DNA from 2 places in the Pseudomonas urmiensis genome. Region 2 is predicted to be linked to the other one. Evidence: predicted binding sites of a transcription regulator. Region 2 holds the regulator's gene; the other holds the start of a gene.
What was found. Region 2 encodes sigma-54, which starts transcription at its own class of promoters, with help from an activator protein. Its sites were predicted from a motif close to ANTGGCATNNANNTTGCTNT; they were not measured.

Region 1 (5,396 bases), 3.2 Mb from region 2:
GCGCCAGACCGAGGTGCGCTGCAGCTTGTCGGCGGTGCGGATGTAGAACATCAGCACGCGGTCGATGGTGCGGATCAGCGCGTCGTCGTCCAGGTCGGTGGCGAACAGTTCGGCGTGGCGCGGGCGCATGCCGCCGTTGCCGCACACATAGAGGTTCCAGCCCTTGTCGGTGGCGATCACGCCAATGTCCTTGCTCTGCGCTTCGGCGCATTCGCGGGTGCAGCCAGACACCGCGAACTTGAGCTTGTGCGGCGAACGCAGGCCTTTGTAGCGATCTTCCAGGCGCAGGGCCATGCCGACGCTGTCCTGTACGCCGTAGCGGCACCAGGTGCTGCCGACGCAGGATTTCACCGTGCGGGTCGACTTGCCGTAGGCATGCCCGGTTTCGAAGCCGGCCTCGATCAGCTCGCCCCAGATCAGCGGCAGCTCGTGCAACTGGGCGCCGAACAGGTCGATGCGCTGGCCGCCGGTGATCTTGGTGTAGAGGTCGTATTTTTTCGCCACCTGACCAATCACGATCAGTTTGTCCGGGGTGATCTCGCCACCTGGGATGCGCGGCACCACCGAGTAGGTGCCGTTTTTCTGCATGTTGGCCATGAAGGTGTCGTTGGTGTCCTGCAGCGGTACCAGGGCCGGGTCCATGATCGGCTGGTTCCAGCATGAGGCGAGGATCGAACCCACCGCTGGCTTGCAGATGTCGCAACCGACATGACCCTTGCCGTGGCGTTCGAGCAGCTCATTGAACGTGCGGATGCCCTCGACCCGAACCAGGCCATAGAGCTCCTGGCGGGTGTAGGCAAAGTGCTCGCAAAGGCTCTTGTCGACAGTAACGCCGCGGGCGCTGAGTTCGTGTTCGAACACCTGCTTGAGCAATGCCGCGCAGCCGCCGCAGCCGCTGGCGGCCTTGGTGCAACTCTTGACTGCGGCAAGGTCCGCGCAGCCGCTGTCGATGGCGGCGCAGACCGCGCCTTTGCTGACGTTGTGGCACGAGCAGATGGTCGCGCTGTCGGGCAGCGCATCGGCGCCCAAGGCGGGTGCGCCAGCGCCTTGCGGCAGGATCAGCGCGGCCGGGTCGGCGGGTAGGGCGATGCCGTTCTGGCAGTACTGCAGCAGGGTGTCGTAGTAGCTGTTGTCGCCGACCAGTACCGCACCGAGCACATGCTTGCCGCTGGCATCGACCACCAGGCGGCGGTAGGCCGCATTGGCTTCGTCGATGAAGCGATAGCTGCGCGAGCCGGGCGTGGCACCGTGGGCATCGCCGATCGAGCCGACATCGACGCCGAGCAACTTGAGCTTGGTCGACATGTCGGCGCCGGTGAACGGGCTGCTGGCCTCCCCGAGTAACCGCGCAGCCAGGTTGCGCGCCATGCTGTAGCCCGGCGCGACCAGGCCGAACACGCTGCCATTCCACGAGGCGCACTCACCGATGGCGAAGATCTGCGAGTCGCTGGTGCGGCAGTCGTTGTCGATCACCACCCCACCGCGCGGGGCGATGTCCAGGCCGCAGCTGCGGCCCAGGGCATCTTGCGGGCGAATACCGGCGGAGAACACGATCAGGTCAGTTTCGAGGAACTCGCCACCGTCGAAATTCATCCGGTAGCGGTAGGCTTCGCCGGCACTGATCGACTGGGTGGCACGCGATAGGTGCACGCCAACGCCGAGGGCTTCGATCTGCGCCTTGAGCGCCGCGCCGCCCTCGCCGTCCAGTTGCACCGGCATCAGGCGCGGGGCGAACTCCACCACGTGCGCTTCCAAGCCAAGAGATTTCAGCGCGTTGGCCGCTTCCAGGCCGAGCAAGCCGCCACCGACCACCACCCCGCGACGGGCGTCAGCGGCTGCAGCACGGATAGCGTCGAGGTCATCCAAAGTGCGATAGACCAGGCGCGCAGTGCCGCTGGAGCCCTCGATGGGTGGCACGAACGGGTAGGAACCGGTAGCCAGGATCAGTTGGTCATAACCATAACGGCCCTCGGCGGTGACCACCTCGCAGCGCTCGCGGTCGATGTCCACCACCGCTTCGCCCAGGTGCAGGTGCACCCCGTGGCCTGTGTAGAAATCGCTGGGGCACATGGCCAAGGTTTCAGCATCGCTGCCGGCGAAGTACTCCGACAGATGCACCCGGTCGTAGGCGCGCTGGCGCTCTTCGCCGAACACCCGCACCTCGAAACGGGCCAAGGCGCCACGCTCGACCAGTTGCTCGACGCAGTGGTGACCGACCATGCCGTTGCCGACGATGACCAGTCGCTGTAGATGTTCGCCGCTCGCTGTTGCCTTCATAGCCGATCCTCGATCACGGTTGGCGGGGTTGGCCGCCGTAAAGACAAAAAAAACGCCTGGAGCCGAAGCTCCAGGCGCCTTTGCCTGTTCTCATCAGTGTGAGGCCCCTGAGTGATCGCCGTTGATCAGCGGGGCGTGTTGTACAAGAGTAAAAGCAGGGAGTGTGCCAATTTGATGTGCTGACTGTGCAGGGAGCATTCTTCTTGCGTTGCCAGTACTGGCCTCTTCGCGGCAAGCCCGCTCCCACATGGCCCTGCAAGCCGCAGCCCCTGTAATCGACCCGGCCCCTGTGGGAGCGGGCTCGCCCGCGAAGAGGCCGGTACGGGCAACCTCTATCTGCGAAAAATCGCACAGCCAAAGTGCATCACTCCCCATCATGGGGCATGTCAGTACACATCGCGGCGGTAGCGCTTGTCCTTGCTCAACGCCTCGACATAGGCAGCCGCCGCCTCGGCGCTCATGTCGCCCTGCTCGGCCACGATCTGGCGCAACGCCGCATCGACATCCTTGGCCATGTGCAGGGCATCGCCACAGACATAGAAATAGGCCCCCTGCTGTAGCCAACGCCAGAGCTCGGCGCCTTGCTCGCGCATGCGCTGTTGAACGTAGATCTTCTCTGCCTGATCACGGGAAAACGCCGTATCCAAGCGCAAGTGGCCGCTGGCTTGCCAAGCCAGCAGCTCGTCGCGGTAATAGAAGTCGCAGGCCTGGTGCTGTTCACCGAAGAACAACCAGTTACCGCCGCTCGCGCCCCTGGCCTGGCGCTCTTGCAGAAAAGCCCGGAACGGCGCAATACCGGTGCCCGGACCGACCATGATGATCGGCACCGCGTCATCCTCGGGCAGGCGAAAATGCCTGGAGACCTGGGGGAAGATCGCCACCTTGAGCGCTTCGGCGCGATCGGCAAGAAACGCCGAGCACACACCCTTGCGCTGCCCATAGCGCACCGTCGACACGGTCAGGTGAACCTGCTCAGGGTGGGCCCTGGGGCTTGAGCTGATCGAATACAGGCGCGGTTGCAATGGCTTGAGCAGCTCAAGCCAGGTGGCCAACGGCAGTTGCTGGGGAAACTCGCGCAGCACATCGACCAACTGCCGCCCCCACAACCAGTCCTTGAGCTCGGCGCTGTGTTCAGGCTGTAGCAAACGATGCAAATCAGCGGCGGTTTCACTGAACACGTGTAGCTGCTGGGAGGTGACCCGAGCGATCTCCAGATGCTGCTGCAGAGCGCTCGCCAATGACATGGCGGGGTGCCCCTGCAACTCGACCGTGGTGCTGGCGTCGAGCTTGATCAAGGCCAGCAGTTCTTCGACCAACTGCGGACAATTGCGCGGCCACACGCCAAGGGCGTCTCCGGCCTGATAGGTAAAGCCGCTGCCAGCCAGGTCGAACACCAGCTGCCGAGTTTCCTTGCTCGCACCGGGGCCATTGAGCAGGCGGTTCTCCAGCAACTGTGCCGACCAAGGCTGGCGCTTGCCATAGGCGGCCAGTGGCTCAGGCTCGATGGCCGCTGGCAGCAGCGCGGTACTGCCCAGCTCGGCCAACAGCGCGTCGAGCCAAGCGGCAAAGGCCTGGTCGAAATCCGGTTCGCAATCGACCCGCGCCAGCAGCCGGCGCGCACCCAGTTGCGCCAGGCGCTCATCGAGCTTGCGCCCGAAGCCACAGAATTGGCCATAGCTCGAATCGCCCAGGGCCAGCACCGCGTAGGGCAGTTCAGCGCAATCAATGGCCTGCTCGCCCTGCAAGGCTTGCCAGAACGCCGCGCCGCTATCGGGCGCCTCGCCATCGCCAAAGGTGCTGGCGATCAACAGCACACTGGCGGCGCCTTGCAGTTGGCTGGGCGTGACCGCTTCCATGCAACTGAGCTCCACGGCAAGCCCGGCGGCACGCAAGCGCTGCGCGCAACGATCGGCCAGGGCCTCGCCGTTACCCGTCTGCGACGCCCACAGCACCCGGTGCGGGGCGGTTTCGGGCAAGGCGCTCGGCAGCGTCTGGGGCTGGACGAACAGCCCGGCCAGCAAGCCATCGACAAACAGGCGCCGGGCCGGCGCCAGCGGTGCCGTGGCGGGCAGGCTTGGCACTCCTTGCGGCCGCGCTTGGCCCAGGCCGAGCAAAAAACCTTGCAGATAATGGCGCTCATCCTCGGCCAAGGCCGGCGCTGGCAGGTTGTCCAGGCCGAGCAGACGGTTGAGGGTGGTTAGCGGCATGCTGGCAGGCTCCGAAGGGGCGGCAGTGGTCAAGTCCACGGCATCGATGCGTGCACCGCTGACCCGTTCGAGGGCCACGGCGCAGTGCTTGTAGGCCGGTTGCAGTGAGGTCGGGTCGAGCGCATCAGAGGTCACGGCATTGATCGCCAATTGCTCGCCGTACAGGTCGTTCCAGTGAAACGGCGCAAAGCAAGCGCCGACCATGACCCGGTCAGTGACGCGCGCAGGCAACAGCGCCTGGCCACGGCGCGAGCGGATCGCAACTTGATCGTGCTCGGCGATCCCCAGGCGCCGGGCGTCCTCGGGGTTGATCTCGACGAAGGGACCCGGCTCGAGTTTGTTCAGGCTCGCGACCTTGCCGGTCTTGGTCAGGGTGTGCCACTGATGCTGTACACGGCCGGTGTTGAGCACGAAGGGGTAGTCATCGTCCGGTAGCTCGGCGGCCGGCAACCACGGCCGGGCAAAGAAACGCGCCTTGCCGCTGGCGGTGGGGAATGCCAGCGCCGGTTGCAGACCCTGCGCGTCGCGCAGCAACTGCTGGCTGCTGCCGTCATTGAGGTAGCGCAGCGGGCTGCGGTGGTCTTCGCGACCGGGTGCGCTGGGCCATTGCCGTGGGCGCTGGCGCAGGTCGGCATAACCGATACCGCGCAGGTCATACCCCGTGGCGGGGTTGTAGAAGCGGCGGATCTCGTCGTACACCGCCTCGGCATCGGCGTAATCGAATGCGTCCGCGTAGCCCATGGCGCCGGCGATGCGGGCGATGATCCGCCAGTCTTCCTGGCTTTCACCTGGGGCGTCGACGGCGCGCGGCATCAGGGTCAGGTTGCGCTCGCTGTTGATCATCACCCCCTCGCCTTCGGCCCACAGCGCCGCAGGCAGGAGAATGTCGGCGTAGCGGTTGGTCTCGGTATC
Region 2 (5,396 bases):
TGCCCCAGGTGCAACGCGGCACCCTGCTCAAGGAAGCACTCCTCGAAATGTCCCGCAAAGGCTTGGGCATGACCGTGGTCGTCGAACGTGACGGCACACTGGCCGGGGTGTTCACCGACGGTGACCTGCGCCGCAGCCTGGACCGCAACATTGACGTGCACACCACGCTGATCGACGAAGTCATGACCGTGCACGGCAAGACCGCCCGCGCCGAGATGCTCGCCGCCGAGGCCTTGAAAATCATGGAAGACCACAAGATCGGCGCGCTGGTCGTGGTCGATCAGGATGACCGCCCAAGCGGCGCCCTGAACATGCACGACCTGCTGCGCGCTGGAGTAATGTGAATGAGCCAAGATCTGCTGCAACGCGGCAAAGCCATCAAGCTGGCGGTGTTTGACGTCGATGGCGTATTGACCGACGGGCGCCTGTACTTCCTCGAAGACGGCAGCGAATTCAAGACTTTCAATACCCTCGACGGCCAGGGCATCAAGATGCTCATGAACTCGGGCGTGACCACGGCGATCATCAGTGGCCGCAAGACCCCGGTGGTCGAGCGCCGCGCCAAGAACCTGGGTATCCCCCACCTGTATCAGGGCCGGGAAGATAAACTGGTGGTTCTCGACGGCCTTCTGGCAGAACTGGGCCTAAGCTATGAACAGGTCGCCTACTTGGGCGATGACCTGCCTGACCTGCCGGTGATCCGCCGGGTAGCCTTGGGCATGGCCGTGGCCAACGCCGCACCGTTCGTTCGCCAGCACGCCCATGGGGTGACCCAGGCGCGCGGTGGCGAAGGCGCCGCCCGCGAGTTCTGTGAACTGATCATGCAGGCCCAGGGCACCCTGGACGCTGCCAACGCCAATTACCTGTAAGGCCGCACATGTTCAGCAAGAAAGCCAAAAACATCGCACTGTTCAGCGTGATCGCCGCGCTGCTGGTGGCGGTCGGCTACTGGAACATCAGCCCCGAGAGCTTTCTCGACAAGCCGGTGACCCAGGTCGATGAAAACGCCATCGACTATTACGCGATCAACGCCCATAGCGTGCAGTTCCTGCCTGACGGCAAGATGCAGTACGAAATGACTGCCGACAAGGTCGAGCACCTCAAGGCCAGCGAAGTCACCTTGGTGACCACCCCAGACCTGCACATGTACCGTGGCACCGCCTACCCGTGGCACGTGCAGAGCGTGCGCGCCGAGGTCAATCCGGATGGCAGCGAGGTCGAACTGATCGACCAGGTTCGAGTGGCCCGCACTGACGAAAAGCAGCGCGAGACCATCATCACTACCACCCGCATGACGGTGTTCCCGCAGAAGCAATATGCGCAGACCGAGCAAGCCGTTAGAATCGACGGCGCCGGTGGCACAACTACGGGCAAAGGAATGAAAGCGTATTTGAAAGACGGCAGGATGGACCTGCTGTCCAACGTAAGAGGACAGTATGAGGCTCGTTAAAACCCTCCCCTTTTTGCTCAGCCTGAGCGCAGCACTGGGAAGCGCGAGCGCCTTGGCCCTGCCGAACGATCGTGACCAGCCAATTCGTATCCAGGCCGACGACGCTCACCTGGATGACAAGCAAGGCGTAGCTACCTACAAGGGCGATGTGATCATCACCCAAGGCTCGATGATGATCAAAGGCAACACCGTGACCATGACCCGTGCCGCCAATGGCGACATCGACGTGGTGACCTCGGTGGGCAACCTGGCCTACTTCGAACAGCAGCAGAGCGCCGCCAAGCCCGACAAGATGAAAGGCTGGGCTGTGACCATCCAGTACCAGGCGCAGAAAGACACGGTGATCCTCACCGACCGCGCCAAGGTCGAGAACGAAGGCAACACCACCGAAGGCGAGAAGATCGTCTACAACACCAAGTCCCAGGTGGCGACCGCCGGCCGTGGCGGCAATGTGTCCACGCCACGTCAGCGTATCGACATGGTGATCCAGCCGAAGAAGAAGGCCGAGTAAATGGCAACCCTCAAAGCCCAGCACCTGGCCAAGAGCTACAAGGGCCGCCAGGTGGTTCGCGATGTCAGCCTGTCGATCGACAGCGGCCAGATCGTCGGTCTGCTGGGGCCTAACGGCGCCGGCAAGACCACTTGCTTCTACATGATCGTCGGCCTGGTCCAGGCCGACCAGGGCCGCGTGCTGATCGACAGCAACGACGTCAGCCATCAGCCCATGCACGGTCGCGCACGCGCCGGCATTGGCTACCTGCCGCAGGAAGCCTCGATCTTCCGCAAGCTGTCGGTGGCCGACAACATCATGGCCATTCTCGAGACCCGCAAGGAACTCGACCGTGATGGCCGGCGCAAGGAGCTGGAAAGCCTGCTGCAGGAATTCCACATCAGCCACATCCGCGACAACCTCGGCATGAGCCTTTCCGGTGGCGAACGTCGCCGGGTCGAGATTGCCCGCGCCCTGGCGACCGCGCCGAAGTTCATCCTGCTCGATGAACCCTTCGCTGGTGTCGACCCGATTTCCGTGGGCGACATCAAGCAAATTATCCACCACCTCAAGGCCAAGGGTATCGGTGTACTGATCACCGACCACAACGTCCGCGAGACCTTGGATATCTGTGAAACCGCGTACATCGTCAACGATGGCCAGCTGATCGCCGAAGGCGATGCCGAGACCATCCTGGCCAACGATCTGGTCAAGGAAGTTTACCTGGGTCACGAGTTCCGACTCTGATGCCCAGGCTTGCCTGAGCACTGTCAGACGGCCAGTAAAACGGCCTCTGCCCGGCTTAAGTGCTACAGTGCTCTAGGCAAACGCTACAAATTAAGGCATATAACTTGCTTGAAATTGGCGCCGCGGCGCCCTTCGTGTAGTGGATGGCGCATGCGCGCCGGCGAACAAGGTATTAAGCCCCAGCCATGAAACCATCGCTCGTCCTAAAAATGGGCCAGCAACTGACGATGACCCCTCAGTTGCAACAGGCCATTCGTCTGCTTCAGCTCTCCACCCTGGACCTTCAACAGGAAATCCAGGAGGCGCTGGAATCCAACCCGATGCTCGAACGTCAGGAAGACGGCGAGGACTTCGACAACAGCGACCCGATGGCCGATAACGCCGAGAGCAAGCCGGCTGCCGAAGCTCAGGACAACAGTTTCCAGGAAAGCACCGTCTCCACCGAGAACCTCGAGGACGGCGAATGGAGCGAGCGCATCCCCAACGAATTACCAGTCGACACCGCCTGGGAAGATATCTACCAGACCAGTGCCAGCAGCCTGCCCAGCAACGATGACGACGAGTGGGATTTCACCACCCGCACCTCTGCTGGCGAAAGCCTGCAAAGCCACCTGCTGTGGCAACTGAACCTGGCGCCGATGTCCGACACCGACCGCCTGATCGCGGTCACCCTGATCGACAGCATCAACCAGCAGGGCTACCTGGAAGACACCCTCGAGGAAATCTGCGCAGGGTTCGACCCGGAGCTGGATATCGAGCTCGATGAGGTCGAGGCAGTTCTGCACCGCATCCAACAGTTCGAGCCAGCCGGCGTCGCCGCGCGCACCCTGGGCGAATGCCTGCTGCTGCAACTGCGCCAACTGCCCGGCAACACGCCGTGGATGGCCGAGGCCCAGCGCCTGGTCACCGACTTCATCGACCTGCTCGGCAGCCGCGACTACAGCCAGCTGATGCGCCGCATGAAGCTCAAGGAAGACGAGCTGCGCCAGGTCATCGAACTGGTACAGACCCTCAACCCACGCCCAGGCTCGCAGATCGAATCCAGCGAACCTGAGTACGTGGTGCCCGACGTGATCGTGCGCAAGGACAGCGAGCGCTGGCTGGTCGAGCTGAACCAGGAAGCCATCCCACGCCTGCGGGTCAACCCGCAGTACGCAGGCTTCGTGCGCCGCGCCGACACCAGCGCCGACAACACCTTCATGCGCAATCAGCTGCAGGAAGCGCGCTGGTTCATCAAGAGCCTGCAAAGCCGCAACGAGACCCTGATGAAGGTGGCCACGCAGATCGTCGAGCACCAGCGTGGCTTCCTCGACCATGGCGACGAGGCGATGAAGCCGTTGGTTCTGCATGACATCGCCGAAGCGGTGGGCATGCACGAGTCGACGATTTCCCGGGTTACCACCCAGAAATACATGCACACCCCGCGTGGCATCTACGAACTGAAATACTTTTTCTCAAGCCACGTGAGCACCGCCGAAGGCGGCGAATGCTCGTCTACGGCGATCCGCGCGATCATCAAGAAATTGGTTGCGGCGGAAAATCAGAAAAAGCCATTGAGTGACAGCAAGATCGCTGGTTTACTGGAGGCACAAGGCATCCAGGTAGCCCGTCGCACCGTCGCCAAGTACCGCGAGTCGCTCGGCATCGCACCGTCGAGTGAACGCAAGCGACTGATGTAGCCCCGGGATGTGCCACAGCGTTTGTGTGGCAGGTGCAATACCTGCCTCTTTATGCACGGGCAACAAAGGAGAAGCTGTATGCAAGTCAACATCAGTGGACAGCATGTAGAAGTTACCCAACCTCTTCGCGACTATGTGCTTGAAAAGCTCGCCCGCGTGGAGGGTCACTTCGACAAGATCACCAACGTGACGGTGATCATGAAGGTTGAAAAGCTTCAGCAGAAAATTGAAGCGACCCTGCAGATTCCCGGCGGCGAAGTGGTTGCCAATGCCGAACACCAAGACATGTATGCAGCGATCGATGCTTTGGCTGACAAGCTCGACCGCCAATTGAAAAAACATAAGGAAAAACAGCAAAGCCTGCTGCAAGGTGCAGCCGCCCGCTGATCCCCCTCATCCATGATCCGACTTGAAACCATCCTGACCCCCGGCCGTTCCCTCGTGAACGTGCCGGGCGGCAGTAAAAAGCGCGCCCTGGAAAAGGTCGCCAACGTGATTGCCGAGCAAATCCCCGAGCTGGAGATGCAGGACGTCTTCGAGAAGCTTATCGCCCGCGAAAAGCTTGGCTCCACCGGATTTGGCAATGGCATCGCCATTCCTCACTGCCGCCTCGAAGGCTGCACGGCGCCGGTCAGTGCGCTGCTGCACCTGGATGCCCCTATCGACTACGATGCCATCGATGGTGCGCCAGTGGACTTGCTGTTCGTCCTGCTGGTACCCGAAGCTGCCACCGATGCCCACCTTGAGCTGCTGCGCCAGATTGCCAGCATGCTCGATCGCGAGGACGTTCGTAAGCGCCTGCGTGCTGCTGACAGCAACGAGGCCCTCTACCAGGTCGTCCTGGACGTACAAAACGGGAGCTGAACATGCGCCTGATCATCGTCAGCGGCCGTTCCGGTTCCGGCAAGAGCACTGCCCTTGCCGTGCTGGAAGACAACGGCTATTACTGCATCGACAACCTCCCCGCCGGGTTGCTGCCGCAGCTGGCGGAAAATGCGCTGATCAACACCGAACTGATGCAACCCAAGGT

Region 1: nirB (nitrite reductase large subunit NirB) is a predicted target of sigma-54. The motif match lies at 2,429-2,448, and genes of this name have one in related genera.

The regions. Positions count from the first base shown of each region.
Region 1 covers NZ_JABWRE020000001.1:3,502,079-3,507,474, forward strand. Annotated here, with positions in the region: gene nirB (nitrite reductase large subunit NirB) at 1-2,277, opposite strand, end outside; gene HU737_RS15825 (bifunctional nitrate reductase/sulfite reductase flavoprotein subunit alpha) at 2,664-5,396, opposite strand, start outside.
Region 2 covers NZ_JABWRE020000001.1:341,567-346,962, reverse strand. Annotated here, with positions in the region: gene HU737_RS01540 (KpsF/GutQ family sugar-phosphate isomerase) at 1-344, shown strand, start outside; gene HU737_RS01535 (KdsC family phosphatase) at 345-869, shown strand; gene lptC (LPS export ABC transporter periplasmic protein LptC) at 878-1,450, shown strand; gene lptA (lipopolysaccharide transport periplasmic protein LptA) at 1,437-1,961, shown strand; gene lptB (LPS export ABC transporter ATP-binding protein) at 1,962-2,687, shown strand; gene HU737_RS01515 (RNA polymerase factor sigma-54) at 2,873-4,366, shown strand; gene hpf (ribosome hibernation-promoting factor, HPF/YfiA family) at 4,445-4,753, shown strand; gene ptsN (PTS IIA-like nitrogen regulatory protein PtsN) at 4,766-5,230, shown strand; gene rapZ (RNase adapter RapZ) at 5,233-5,396, shown strand, end outside.